4 regions of the Streptomyces sp. NPDC005181 genome follow, and region 1 is predicted to be linked to each of the others. Evidence: riboswitches for the same ligand, from Rfam matches in the RefSeq annotation. Region 1 holds a riboswitch; each other region holds the start of a gene.

Region 1 (3,021 bases):
AGCATGTGGACGCGCTCTACGCGCTGATCGACCGGCTGCGGGCGGCTCACCCCGGTGTCGCCTTCGAGTCCTGCTCGGGCGGCGGCGGCCGGATCGATCTGGGCATCCTCGCCCGTACCGACCAGGTGTGGACCTCCGACAACACCGACCCGCTGGACCGGCTCGCCATCCAGGAGGGTTTCGGGCAGGTCCATCCGGCCCGCGTGATGGCCGCCTGGGTCACCGACAGCCCGAATGTCCAGCTCAACAGCAGGGTCAGCTCGCTCCGTTTCCGCTTCGTGAGTGCGATGGCCGGGGTGCTCGGGGTCGGCGGAGACCTCACCGAGTGGAGCGACGAGGAGCTGGCCGAGGCCCGGAGCTGGGTGGACCTGTACAAGGAGATCCGCCCGGTGGTGCAGCACGGGGCGCTGTACCGGCTGCGAGCGCCGCGCGGTGGGCTCAGCGCTATGCAGTACACGCTCGGTGACGAGACCGTGGTGCTCATGTGGCTGGAGGCACAGAGGTACGGGGAGCTGCCGCCGGCCCTGCGGCTGCGCGGGCTCGACCCCGCGGCGACCTATACCTGTCTGGACACCGGCGCCGTCCACCACGGTTCCGTGCTGCTGCATCAGGGGTTGCACACGGGTCTACGGGGGGACCTGGACGCGAAGGTGCTGAGGCTCCGCCGCGGATGATGTTCATGACATGTCCGTATTAGGGCATTTAGTCGAACATGCCCTACTTATACGGGAGATGAGGGGTCTCTCGTGAGCGGGATCATATCCGTGACGGTGTGTGGTGGCGCGGCGGCCGGGTAATCCGTACACCGCGCGGAAAGCCAAGATCCTTAATCCACGGAGGGTGACCGGAATTCCGCGCCGATTTCCCGGCGCGGATTCCGGCACGCAACCGAAGGCTTGTTCTGCCCGTCCTCACTCGTTTACGGTCACCGTCAATCCGGACGGACCGCCTAATCCTGCCGCCGACCGGAATTCGCACCCACTCATCGTGTGGCAGGAGCGGGGGAACCAGGTAAGCCGCCGACCGGAGAAATCCGGCGGCTCGGGGTGAAGTCGCACTTCGTGCGACCGGGCACCTCCAGCCCGAACCCGACAGCTCACCTCGTAGGCGCCGGAGAGGAAAATCTTCATGTCCATATCGGGTAAGCACCGTCGCCAGAAGTCCAGCACCCTCGCTCGTGGCGTCGCCGCCGCCGGCGCCGGCGGGGCCGTCATCGCCCTTCCGCTGCTCGGTGCCACCGGTGCCCACGCCGCGGAACAGGCCGCTCCCGCCGCGCACTCGGCCGCCGCCGCGCACGTCGCCTCGGCCGCCCCGGTCGCGAAGAAGCAGGCCGAGACCCGGACGTACTCCGTCGTCGCCGGCGACTACCTGTCGAAGATCGCTGCCGAGAACAAGGTCGCAGGCGGCTGGGAGAAGCTGTACCAGGACAACCGTGAGGTCGTCGGCAGCGACCCGAGCCTGATCTTCCCGGGCATGAAGCTGACCCTCGGCGGCTCCGCCGCGGCCACCGGCACCACGCAGCCCGCCGCGGCCCCGTCGGAGGCTCCGGTGGTCACCAAGCCCGCGGCCGCCCCTTCGGCCGCCCAGAGCAGCAGCTCCGGCTACGTCTCCCCGGTCCCGGGCAAGCACACCACCAACTACCGTGCCTCCGGTGCCAACTGGTCCAGCGGCAGCCACACCGGCATCGACTTCCCGGTCGCCACCGGCACCAGCGTGAAGGCGATCACCTCCGGCACCGTCGTCACCGCCGGCTGGGGTGGCGCGTACGGCAACGAGGTCGTCATCAAGCACGCCGACGGTCGCTACTCGCAGTACGGCCACCTGTCCGCGCTCTCCGTCTCGGCGGGCCAGACCGTCTCCGCCGGCCAGCAGATCGGCCTCTCCGGTGCCACCGGAAACGTCACCGGCCCGCACCTCCACTTCGAGGTCCGCACCGGCCCCGCGTACGGCTCGGACATCGACCCGGTCGCCTACCTGGCTTCGCACGGAATCTCCGTCTGATCGGATTCGATCAGGGCTGATCCGAACGGCTTGGTGAAGGGGCGGTGCGCGGCGGCGCACCGCCCCTTCACTTATTCCCTCTTTACTAAAACCTGACCGGGTGGTCTATCTCACCCTCCGTCAACCCCTTATTACGGTCGCGTAGGTCACATTCGGCGGTGCAGGATGTGCCCTTGTGGCAGACGATTCGAGAAACTTTCAACGTGGCGTCAACAACCGGCATGGTGCCATCGGGTCGTACGCAGCGATTGGCGACAGCTTCACCGAGGGAGTCGGTGACCCCGGCCCGGACGGAACCTTCGTCGGCTGGGCGGACCGTTTCGCGGTCCTCCTCGCGGACCAGCTGCCCGACCCCGATGCAGCGACGAACACCGATGGTTCCGCCGGTTCCGCAGGTGCCGCTCACGGGAACTTCCGGTACGCCAATCTCGCCGTACGCGGACGCCTCCTCGACCAGATCGTCGAGGAGCAGGTGCCGCGCGCCAAGGAACTCGCCCCCGATCTGGTGAGCTTCTGCGCGGGCGGCAATGACATCATCCGGCCCGGCACCGACCCCGACGACGTGGCCGAGCGATTCGAGCGCGCGGTCGCCGACCTGACCCGGTCGGTCGGCACCGTCATGGTCACCACCGGCTTCGACACCCGGGGCGTTCCCGTGCTGCGCCATCTGCGCGGCAAGATCGCCACCTACACCGCCCATGTGCGGTCGATCGCCGACCGCTACGACTGCCCGGTCCTCGACCTGTGGTCGCTGCGGTCCGTGCAGGACAGGCGTGCCTGGGACGACGACCGGCTCCATCTGTCGCCCGAGGGACACACCCGGGTCGCGCTGCGCGCCGCCCAGGTACTCGGCCTCGGCGTGCCGGCCGACCCCGACCAGGAGTGGCCGCCTCAGGCGCAGCGCGGCACGCTCGAGGTACGGCGCGACGACATCCAGTGGGCACGCGAATATCTGGTGCCGTGGATCGGACGGCGGCTGCGCGGCGAGTCCTCCGGCGACCACGTCGAGGCGAAGCGGCC
Region 2 (3,021 bases), on a different contig from region 1:
CTGCCACCGTCCCGGCCAGCAGGTCGTCGCGGTCGAGATCTACCTCGACGCCCCGCTGGACGCCGAGCCCGAGGGCCTCGACGGCCTGGCCACGATCATGGCGCGGGCGCTGTCCGAGGGCACCGACAAGCGCTCCGCGGAGGAGTTCGCAGCCGAGCTGGAGCGCTGCGGGGCCACCCTTGACGCGCACGCCGACCACCCCGGCGTGCGGGTCTCCCTCGAGGTCCCGGCCTCCCGGCTGGCCAAGGCGCTCGGTCTGGTCGCCGAGGCGCTGCGGGCACCCGCGTTCGCCGACAGTGAGGTCGAGCGGCTGGTACGCAACCGGCTCGACGAGATCCCGCACGAGCAGGCCAACCCGGCCCGCCGTGCCGCCAAGCAGCTCTCCAAGGAGCTCTTCCCGGCCACCGCGCGGATGTCGCGCCCGCGCCAGGGCACCGAGGAGACGGTGGAGCGGGTCGACTCCGCGGCCGTCCGCAGCTTCTACGAGGCCCATGTCCGGCCGTCCACCGCGACCGCCGTGGTCGTCGGTGACCTCACGGGCATCGACCTGGACGCGTTGCTCGCCGACACCGTCGGCGACTGGTCCGGGAACACCGCCGAGCCCCGGCCGGTCCCGCCGATCACCGCCGACGACACCGGCCGGGTAGTCATCGTCGACCGTCCAGGAGCCGTGCAGACGCAGCTGCTGATCGGCCGCATCGGTGCCGACCGGCACGACAGCGTGTGGCCGGCCCAGGTCCTCGGCACGTACTGCCTGGGCGGCACGCTCACCTCCCGGCTGGACCGGGTGCTGCGCGAGGAGAAGGGCTACACCTACGGCGTACGGGCCTTCGCGCAGGTTCTGCGGTCGTCGGCGCCGGACTCCGCCTCCGGGGCGACGGGCGCCGCGATGCTGGCCATCAGCGGCTCGGTGGACACGGAGTCCACCGGACCGGCGCTCGATGACCTGTGGACGGTCCTGCGGACGCTGGCGGCCGAGGGCCTGACCGACGCCGAGCGCGAGACGGCCGTGCAGAACCTCGTGGGTGTCGCCCCGCTGAAGTTCGAGACGGCGGCCTCCGTCGCGGGCACGCTCGCCGATCAGGTCGAGCAGCACCTCCCGGACGACTACCAGGCGCAGCTGTACGCCCGCCTCGCCGAGACCGGCACGGTCGAGGCGACCGCGGCGGTGGTCAGCGCCTTCCCGGTGGACCGTCTGGTCACGATCCTCGTCGGCGACGCCGCGCAGATCGAGGAGCCGGTCCGGGCGCTGGGCATCGGAGAGGTGTCGGTCGTCAGCAGCTGACGCATCAAATAACCGCATAAAGGGACATAGGGAGACCCCCGTGAGTCGCTTCTCGCAGGGGTCTTCCCTTTTGTCCGATTTAGGACAGAAGTTGCGTATATGCCCTGTGGGATGTGCTACAAAACGCCCTGTCCGTTTGGTGAATGAAAGTGCCCCCGCCTAGCGTCGGCATCGCTGCCCGTCACTCGTATGCCGCATCCGCGGCGCCGGTCAGCCATCGCCGAGTCCCCGTCAGGCGCGAGCCTGGGGAGCCGGGGACCCATGCAGTCCCTGGGGTGAATCGGATGCCTGCGCGCCTCTTGTGGGGCTCGCGGATCCGTAGGAGACCTTCCTGCTCCGAACCCGTCAGCTAACCCGGTAGGCGAGAAGGAAGGAAAGGACCACCCACTTCATGGCGTTCACCCGCCCCACCGGGAAGCACCGTGCCCCGAGCCGTCTGACGCGCAAGAGCGCGCAGATCGCCGGCATCGCAGCTCTGGCCACCACCGGCGTCATCGGTGGGCTGGCCTCTCCGGCTCTCGCCGCCGGCGCCGAAGCCCCCTCTGTCAGCGAGATCGGCCTGAACCAGGTCATCGCCATCGAGGGCACCCTCGCCGACCAGGTTGCCACCCAGGCCGACGTGCAGATGCGCCAGGCCGAGGTCGCAGCCAAGGCGAAGGCCCAGGCGGCCGCCAAGGCCAAGGCCGCCGCCAAGGCGAAGGCAGAAGCGAACGCCAAGGCAGCAGCGAAGGCCAAGGCAGCAGCCAAGGCCAAGGCCGAAGCCCGCGCCAAGGCGGCCCGTGACGCCAAGGCGCGCGCCGCCCGGTCCGCCGAGCGCACCCGCCTGGGCTTCTTCCAGCTCCCGGTCGCCGGTTCCTACGTCACCACCGGCTACAAGTCCAGCGGCTCCCTCTGGTCCTCCGGCAGCCACTCGGGCATCGACTTCCACGCTCCCTCCGGCAGCTCCGTCGTCGCCGTCGGCGCCGGCACGGTCGTCGAGGCCGGCTGGGGCGGCGCGTACGGCAACAACATCGTGCTCCGGATGACGGACGGCACGTACACCCAGTACGGCCACCTCTCGTCGATCGGCGTGTCGGTCGGCCAGAGCGTCGGCGCGGGCCAGCGGATCGGGTTCTCCGGCTCGACCGGCAACTCCACAGGACCGCACCTCCACTTCGAGGCCCGGACCACGCCGTCGTACGGCTCCGACATGGACCCCGTCGCGTACCTGCGCGCCCACGGCGTCAACGTCTGACCGACGCAGCACCTCCCGAAGGCCCCGGCGCGGGAAGCCGGGGCCTTCGTCGTACCCGGACCGCCCCCGTCGGGGGCGCTTGCCGAACCGTCTTCGGACCAAAAGATATTCATGGATTTCGGCCCGGCATCGGAAATGCGGTCGCATTGCAATAGAGTCACAGAACAGGCGTCGGTCGGCCGCGTTTCGCGGGGATTAAGGCGGAGGTTCGGACATGCGCATTCCGGCGCATTCGGTATGCACGGCAATCCGTGACGACATCGTCTCCGGTGTCTTCGAACGCGGCAGCAGACTCACCGAGGAACTGCTCGCACGCCGTTACGGGGTCTCCCGTGTCCCTGTTCGGGAAGCGCTGCGCACCCTGGAGTCCGAGGGTTTCGTGGTCACCCGCCGGCACGCCGGCGCCTGTGTCGCCGAGCCGACCGAGGAGGAGGCTGCCGACCTGCTGGAGGTCCGGATGCTGTTGGAGCCGCTGGGTGCGGCCCGCGCCGCGCAGCGCCGC
Region 3 (3,021 bases), on a different contig from region 1:
GGCGACATAGCCGGTGATCCGGGCGCCCTCGCCCGCGTTCGTCCAGAGGTTCTTGGGGCGGCGGCTCTCGTTGCGCTCGATGACCGCGTTGGCCGCGGAGAGAATCGTCTGCGTGGAGCGGTAGTTCTGCTCCAGCAGGATCGTCGTCGCGTTCGGGTAGTCCTCCTCGAACTGGAGGATGTTGCGGATGGTCGCGCCGCGGAAGGCGTAGATCGACTGGTCCGCGTCACCCACGACGCACAGCTCGGCGGGGGCGTCGGCCGGTCCGGCCGGGCCCACCAGTTCGCGTACGAGTGTGTACTGCGCGTGGTTGGTGTCCTGGTACTCGTCGACGAGGACGTGCCGGAAGCGGCGGCGGTAGTGCTCAGCGACATCGGGGAACGCCTGGAGCAGATGGACCGTCGTCATGATGATGTCGTCGAAGTCCAGTGCGTTGGCCTCGCGCAGCCGGGACTGGTACATCGCGTAGGCCTGGGCGAGCGTCTTCTCGAAGCCGTCCGCGGCCTGCCCGGCGAAGGTCTCCTCGTCGATCAGTTCGTTCTTCAGGTTCGAGACCTTCGCCGTGAACGACTTCGGCGGAAAGCGCTTCGGGTCGAGGTCCAGATCGCGGCAGACCAGGGCCATCAGCCGCTTGGAGTCGGCGGCGTCGTAGATCGAGAACGACGAGGTGAAGCCGAGCTTCTTCGATTCCCGGCGCAGGATCCGTACGCACGCGCTGTGGAACGTCATGACCCACATGGCGTTGGCGCGCGGTCCGACGAGCTGCTCGACGCGCTCCTTCATCTCGCCCGCGGCCTTGTTGGTGAAGGTGATCGCCAGGATCTGGCCGGGGTGCACCCCGCGCTCGGCCAGCAGATGGGCGATGCGGTGGGTGAGAACCCGGGTCTTGCCGGAGCCGGCCCCGGCGACGATGAGCAGCGGCGAGCCGGCGTGCACGACGGCGGCGCGCTGCTCGGTGTTCAGCCCGTCGAGCAGGGCGGCGGCGTCGATGACGGGGCGGTGGGCGCCGTCCCGGTAGTACGCGTCCCTGGGCGGCGGGGGCGCGTCGAATACGCCCGCGAAGAGGTCCTCCGGCACCGCTTCGGGTGCGGAGTCCTCGGGGGGCGGCGGGGGCTCTTCCTCCGAGTGCTGGAGGCCGGCCAGGAAACTGTCGTCAAAGAGGCTGCTCATCGCTTGACGAGTCTAGGCCGCCGCACCGACACCGTGCGGCCGCATGGCTAACCGCACCCGGAACACGGGCACATACAGAGACCACGCACCCACACCGCGTAAGGGAAGAGGGGGCTCGCTCCGCCCGCACCACCACCCCGTCATCAAGGTCACGAAAATGTATCGGGCATATCGAACATCAACCTTCACAGCAGCACCATGGGTTGGCTAGCGTGCTCGGTCGGGCGGCCCGTACCACCTGAGGCGAACCACGCCGAGCGGGCTCCCACGCTGAATCCGGGCTGCCCTCGCGGGAGTTCGGAACCGGGGACCCACATGCATCACCGGGGTGAATCGGTCCATATCCCTCATTCGGACCGTAGGGCAGCCTTCCGTTCCGCCCGAACCCGACAGCTAACCCGGTAGGCGGTCCACGGAAGGAGATGCCGGCCTTGGCGTCGCATCGCAAACCGCGCACCCGTGTGCGCAGCACCACCCCCGCCGTCGGGTTCACGACGGCCGCACTGGCAGGGATGACCCTGCTGTCCGCGCAGAGCGCCACGGCCGCGCCGGCCTCACCGAAGCCCAGCATCGAGGACGTGCAGAAGAAGGTCGACGACCTCTACCGGCAGGCGGGCACCGCGACCCAGCAGTACAACCAGGCGAAGGAGGCCTCCGCCGCACAGCGGGGCAAGGCCGACGCCCTGCTGAACGAGGTCGCGAAGCGTGCCGACAAGCTGAACGACGCGCGTAGGGCGCTCGGTGAGTACGCGGCCGCGCAGTACCGCACCGGCTCCATCGCACCGACCGCCACCTTCTTCCTGGCCGACGACCCGCAGTCGTACTTCGACCAGAACCAGTTGATGGCCCGGATGGCGGGCCGGCAGCAGAAGGCGGTCACGGACTTCCGCACCCAGCAGGCCGCGGCGTCGGAGAAGCGCGCCGAGGCGGTGAAGAGCCTGGAGACGCTCACCGAGTCGCAGGCCACGCTGCGGACGAGCAAGGAGAACGTCCAGAAGAAGCTGGGCGAGGCCCGCACGATGCTGTCGAAGCTGACGGCCGAGGAGAAGGCGCGACTCGCAGCGCTGGAGCGCAAGAAGGAGGCGGAGGCCAAGCGCAAGGCGGAGGAGCTGGCCCGCCGGCAGGCCGCCGCCAAGGCCGAGGCGGACCGCAAGGCCGAGGAGGCCGCGCAGCAGGCCGGATCCGGCGGCGATACGGGAACGGGCACCGGGACCGGAACCGGCTCGGACACCAGCGCCACCACGAAGGCCGAGAAGGTCCTCGCCTTTGCCCGCGCCCAGATAGGCAAGCCGTACGTCTGGGGCGCGACGGGCCCCTCGTCGTACGACTGCTCGGGGCTGACCCAGGCCGCCTGGAAGGCGGCGGGCGTCGACATCCCCCGTACCACCTGGGACCAGGTGGAGATCGGCACGCGGATCGCGACGGCGGATCTGCAGCCGGGCGACCTCGTCTTCTTCTACGACGACATCAGTCACGTCGGCATCTACGAGGGCGACGGCATGATGATCCACGCCCCGAAGCCGGGGGCGAATGTCCGCGAGGAGTCGATCTATTACATGCCGATCTACGGCAGCGTGCGGCCCGCGTAGCGCGGCCCCGGACAGCGACGAGCCCCTGCCGGACGGATCCGGCAGGGGCTCGCGCGATGAATGACAGGGGCGGCTCGGGCGGCAGCGGCCGGCTCAGGTCCAGAGGGTCGCGATGAAGATATTGGCGACTGTCAGTCCGCCGACCGCCGCGAAGACGCCCTTCTCGACCTTCTCCTCGTCCCGCTTGATGTAGACCAGCGCGAGGATCACGACCAGGACCGCCAGCTTCACGCCGATCTTGATGTTGTTGACCGGCTGGTCG
Region 4 (3,021 bases), on a different contig from region 1:
GCGGGGCCGGGGCGGGGAAAGACGCCGGGACCGTTCGGTCGGGCGGCGGATTCCTTCTTGGTCAGCAGTCAGTTCCTGATGGCGTAGAGTTGTGTTTACCGACGCGGGGTGGAGCAGCTCGGTAGCTCGCTGGGCTCATAACCCAGAGGTCGCAGGTTCAAATCCTGTCCCCGCTACTGAAGAATCAGGCCCGGCATGCAGAAAGCGTGCCGGGCCTGATTCGTGTTTTCCGTCGTCCCTTTGGCCGATGAGCAGTCGCCGCGCGACGCCGCTCCGGCAAACCTGGGAGGCGGGGCGCACGTCCTCAGCCGTGCGCGTGCAGGTCAGGACAGAGCCGTGCGCGTGCAGGTCAGGACAGAGCCGTGCGTGTACGGGGCAGGAGACCACAGGGCGCACCTGCCCAGGACAGCACAGGGCGCGCCGGGCAGGAGACCACAGGTGGGGATGGCGGAGAAACTGCGCGGGGGGCGGCTCAGGGGGCGGGACGTGGTCCGCGGCTGGGCCTGGTGGTTCGTCCGTGCGCTGCCGTTCCTGATGATCGTCGGCGGGCTGGTGTTCGACTACCTCAGCCCACCGCCCTTCACCGCAGTGCCGATGTTCGTGGCCGCTCCGCTGATCGCCGCACCGTTCTTCTCGCTGTTCAGCACCGTCCGGATCGGCATCGCCGCGGTTCTCTCGATCCTCGCGCTGCGGTTGTCCGGCAGCACGCTGCCGGCGGTCGTGCCGTCCATCGAACTCGTCACCGTGATCACGGTCGCTGTCCTCGCCGTCGTCATCAACCGGGTCGTACAGCGCGGCAACGAGCAGCTGGCTTCGGCGCGGGTCATCGCGGAGACCGCCATGCGGGCCGTGCTGCCGATCCCGGCCGAGCGGGTCGGGGGACTCCATGTCGCCGCGCGGTATGAGGCGGCCCAGGCGGACGAATTCGTCGGCGGTGACCTGTTCGCCGTGGCGGAGAGCCCGTACGGGGTGCGGCTCGTGGTCGGGGACGTGCGGGGCAAGGGGCTCGAAGCGGTCGCGACGGTGGCGGTGGTCATCGGCGCGTTCCGGGAGGCCGCCGAGCAGGAGGATTCGCTGGAGGGCGTGGCGCAGCGGCTGGAGCGGGCGCTGACGCGGGAGAGGCCGCGGCAGGGTGGGATCGATCCGGTCGAGGGGTTCGTCACCGCCGTGCTCGCCGAGATCCCGCCCGGTGCGGCCGAGGTGCGGATCGTCAACCGAGGCCACCCCGAGCCGCTGCTGCTCCACCTCGACGGCCAACTGGACGTGTTGGCGCCGACGGTGCCCGCGCTGCCGCTCGGCATGGACCTGGGGGCGTGGACGGACCGGGCCGACGTATGGGAGCTGGCCGCCGGGACGACGCTGCTCGCCTACACGGACGGACTCACCGAGGCGCGCGACACCCAAGGAGATTTCTACGATCCGGCGGCCCGGCTGCGCGGGCGGATCTTCCCCGCGCCCGAGGCGCTGCTGTCCGCGCTGGCCGACGACGTACGGCTGCACACCGGCGGCAGGTCCACCGACGACATGGCGCTGCTCGCGGTCGCACGTCCCGCGCAGGGGCAGCCGGAGCGGCGCAGGACTGTGAAGATCGTGGGCCGGGACGCGAGTGAGGAAGAGCTGAGCCGGTGAAGGGGCTCCACACGGGCGATGCCACCGTGCGTAACCGAAAGGCCCCGCTCCGCATAACATTTGACGCAACGTCAGAAACCGGGTAGTGGCTGAGGAGCGGTCAACTCGCCCTTTCCGCCCGATTGTGTCCCGTAAAGTCCAGGCCAAGGCCATGAACGATCAGTGGGAACGGCTTGGAATCGGACCCGTCTGTCTATTAACGTTCGATAACGCAGCGCGGTTGTCCCAGCCGTCGTCAGTGGCGGCACCGTGCGCGAGCGCCGAATTCCGCAAGGGAACCGGGGAACCACCTACATGGGGTGAATCGGACACCTGTGTCTCGCGAGAGGCAGAGGGATCCGTAGGAGACCTTCCTGCTCCGAACCCGTCAGCTAACCCGGTAGGCGAGAAGGAAGGAAAGGAGTGCGCCCCCGTGGCGTCCAACAAGCCTGCCCCCGAAGCCCCCTCCCGGTTCGGTTCCGCCTTCACGACCGAGTACGGAACCGAGCAGCGAACCGATTTCGGCGCCGAATTCACCACTGAGTTCGCGGCCGACGGTTCCGGTGAGACCGACCGGGCGTGGGAGGAATGGAATCCCACCGAGGAGTCCGTCCGCCCCGTACGCGGCAGGCACCGCGTCGTCAAGCAGCGCAACGGGCTCGCCCGCAGCTCCACGGTGCTCGGAGTCGGCGTCATCGCGGCCGTAGGTGCGGGCGGCATGGCCACCGCGCAGAGCAAGCCGCCGGTCTCCATCTCCCTTCCCGACTCACTCGCGGACAACCTCCCCGACGCCAAGTCCCTTCCCGGCGTGGGCGCCCTGTTCTCCGACGAGTCCGCCACCGACCAGGCGAAGTCCGCGGTCTCCGCCGCCCCGCTCACCAGCGCCGGCATCACCACCGCCGAGGCCGAGCAGGGCACCACCGACGCAGGCGAGGCGCTGCGCGCCCGCATCCTCCAGCAGGCCGAGCAGCAGCAGAACGCCGCCGACGCGGAGGCCAAGGCCGCCGAGGAGAAGGCCGCCGCGGAGAAGGCTGCCGCCGAGGCCAAGGCGAAGCAGGACGCCGCCGAGACCAAGGCCGCCGCCGCGAAGAAGAAGGCGGAGGAAGAGGCGAAGGCGAAGGCCGAGGCCGCACGGCTCGCCAAGCTCGCCGCCTCCTACGCCATCCCCACCTCCTCGTACACGATCACCTCGACCTTCGGCGAAGCCGGTTCGATGTGGTCCTCCGGCTACCACACCGGCCTCGACTTCGCGGCGCCGACCGGCACGCCGATCAAGGCCGTCCACACCGGCACCATCAAGTCGGCGGGATGGTCCGGTTCGTACGGCTACCGCACGGTCCTGGAGCTCGAGGACGGTACGGAGCTGTGGTTCTGCCACCAGTCGTCGATCGACGTCAGCGTCGGCCAGAAGGT

The links. A riboswitch is a leader RNA that binds a small molecule or an ion and turns the genes downstream of it on or off. The one in region 1 is predicted to bind cyclic di-AMP.
Positions count from the first base shown of each region.
Region 2: linked by a shared signal. The riboswitch ahead of ABZV38_RS11785 (M23 family metallopeptidase) and the one ahead of ABZV38_RS26055 (LysM peptidoglycan-binding domain-containing M23 family metallopeptidase) in region 1 are both predicted to bind cyclic di-AMP.
Region 3: linked by a shared signal. The riboswitch ahead of ABZV38_RS19690 (NlpC/P60 family protein) and the one ahead of ABZV38_RS26055 (LysM peptidoglycan-binding domain-containing M23 family metallopeptidase) in region 1 are both predicted to bind cyclic di-AMP.
Region 4: linked by a shared signal. The riboswitch ahead of ABZV38_RS15565 (M23 family metallopeptidase) and the one ahead of ABZV38_RS26055 (LysM peptidoglycan-binding domain-containing M23 family metallopeptidase) in region 1 are both predicted to bind cyclic di-AMP.

Region 1 is NZ_JBEXID010000047.1:44,980-48,000, reverse strand. It holds partial or broken gene ABZV38_RS26060 (alpha-galactosidase) at 1-674, shown strand, start outside; cyclic di-AMP (ydaO/yuaA leader) riboswitch at 966-1,125, shown strand; gene ABZV38_RS26055 (LysM peptidoglycan-binding domain-containing M23 family metallopeptidase) at 1,129-2,001, shown strand; gene ABZV38_RS26050 (SGNH/GDSL hydrolase family protein) at 2,177-3,021, shown strand, end outside.
Region 2 is NZ_JBEXID010000013.1:23,705-26,725, reverse strand. It holds gene ABZV38_RS11790 (pitrilysin family protein) at 1-1,285, shown strand, start outside; cyclic di-AMP (ydaO/yuaA leader) riboswitch at 1,494-1,664, shown strand; gene ABZV38_RS11785 (M23 family metallopeptidase) at 1,677-2,519, shown strand; gene ABZV38_RS11780 (GntR family transcriptional regulator) at 2,734-3,021, shown strand, end outside.
Region 3 is NZ_JBEXID010000028.1:60,394-63,414, reverse strand. It holds gene pcrA (DNA helicase PcrA) at 1-1,170, opposite strand, end outside; cyclic di-AMP (ydaO/yuaA leader) riboswitch at 1,429-1,594, shown strand; gene ABZV38_RS19690 (NlpC/P60 family protein) at 1,593-2,759, shown strand; gene ABZV38_RS19685 (hypothetical protein) at 2,853-3,021, opposite strand, start outside.
Region 4 is NZ_JBEXID010000019.1:90,574-93,594, forward strand. It holds tRNA gene ABZV38_RS15555 (tRNA-Met) at 103-176, shown strand; gene ABZV38_RS15560 (PP2C family protein-serine/threonine phosphatase) at 535-1,629, shown strand; cyclic di-AMP (ydaO/yuaA leader) riboswitch at 1,878-2,030, shown strand; gene ABZV38_RS15565 (M23 family metallopeptidase) at 2,042-3,021, shown strand, end outside.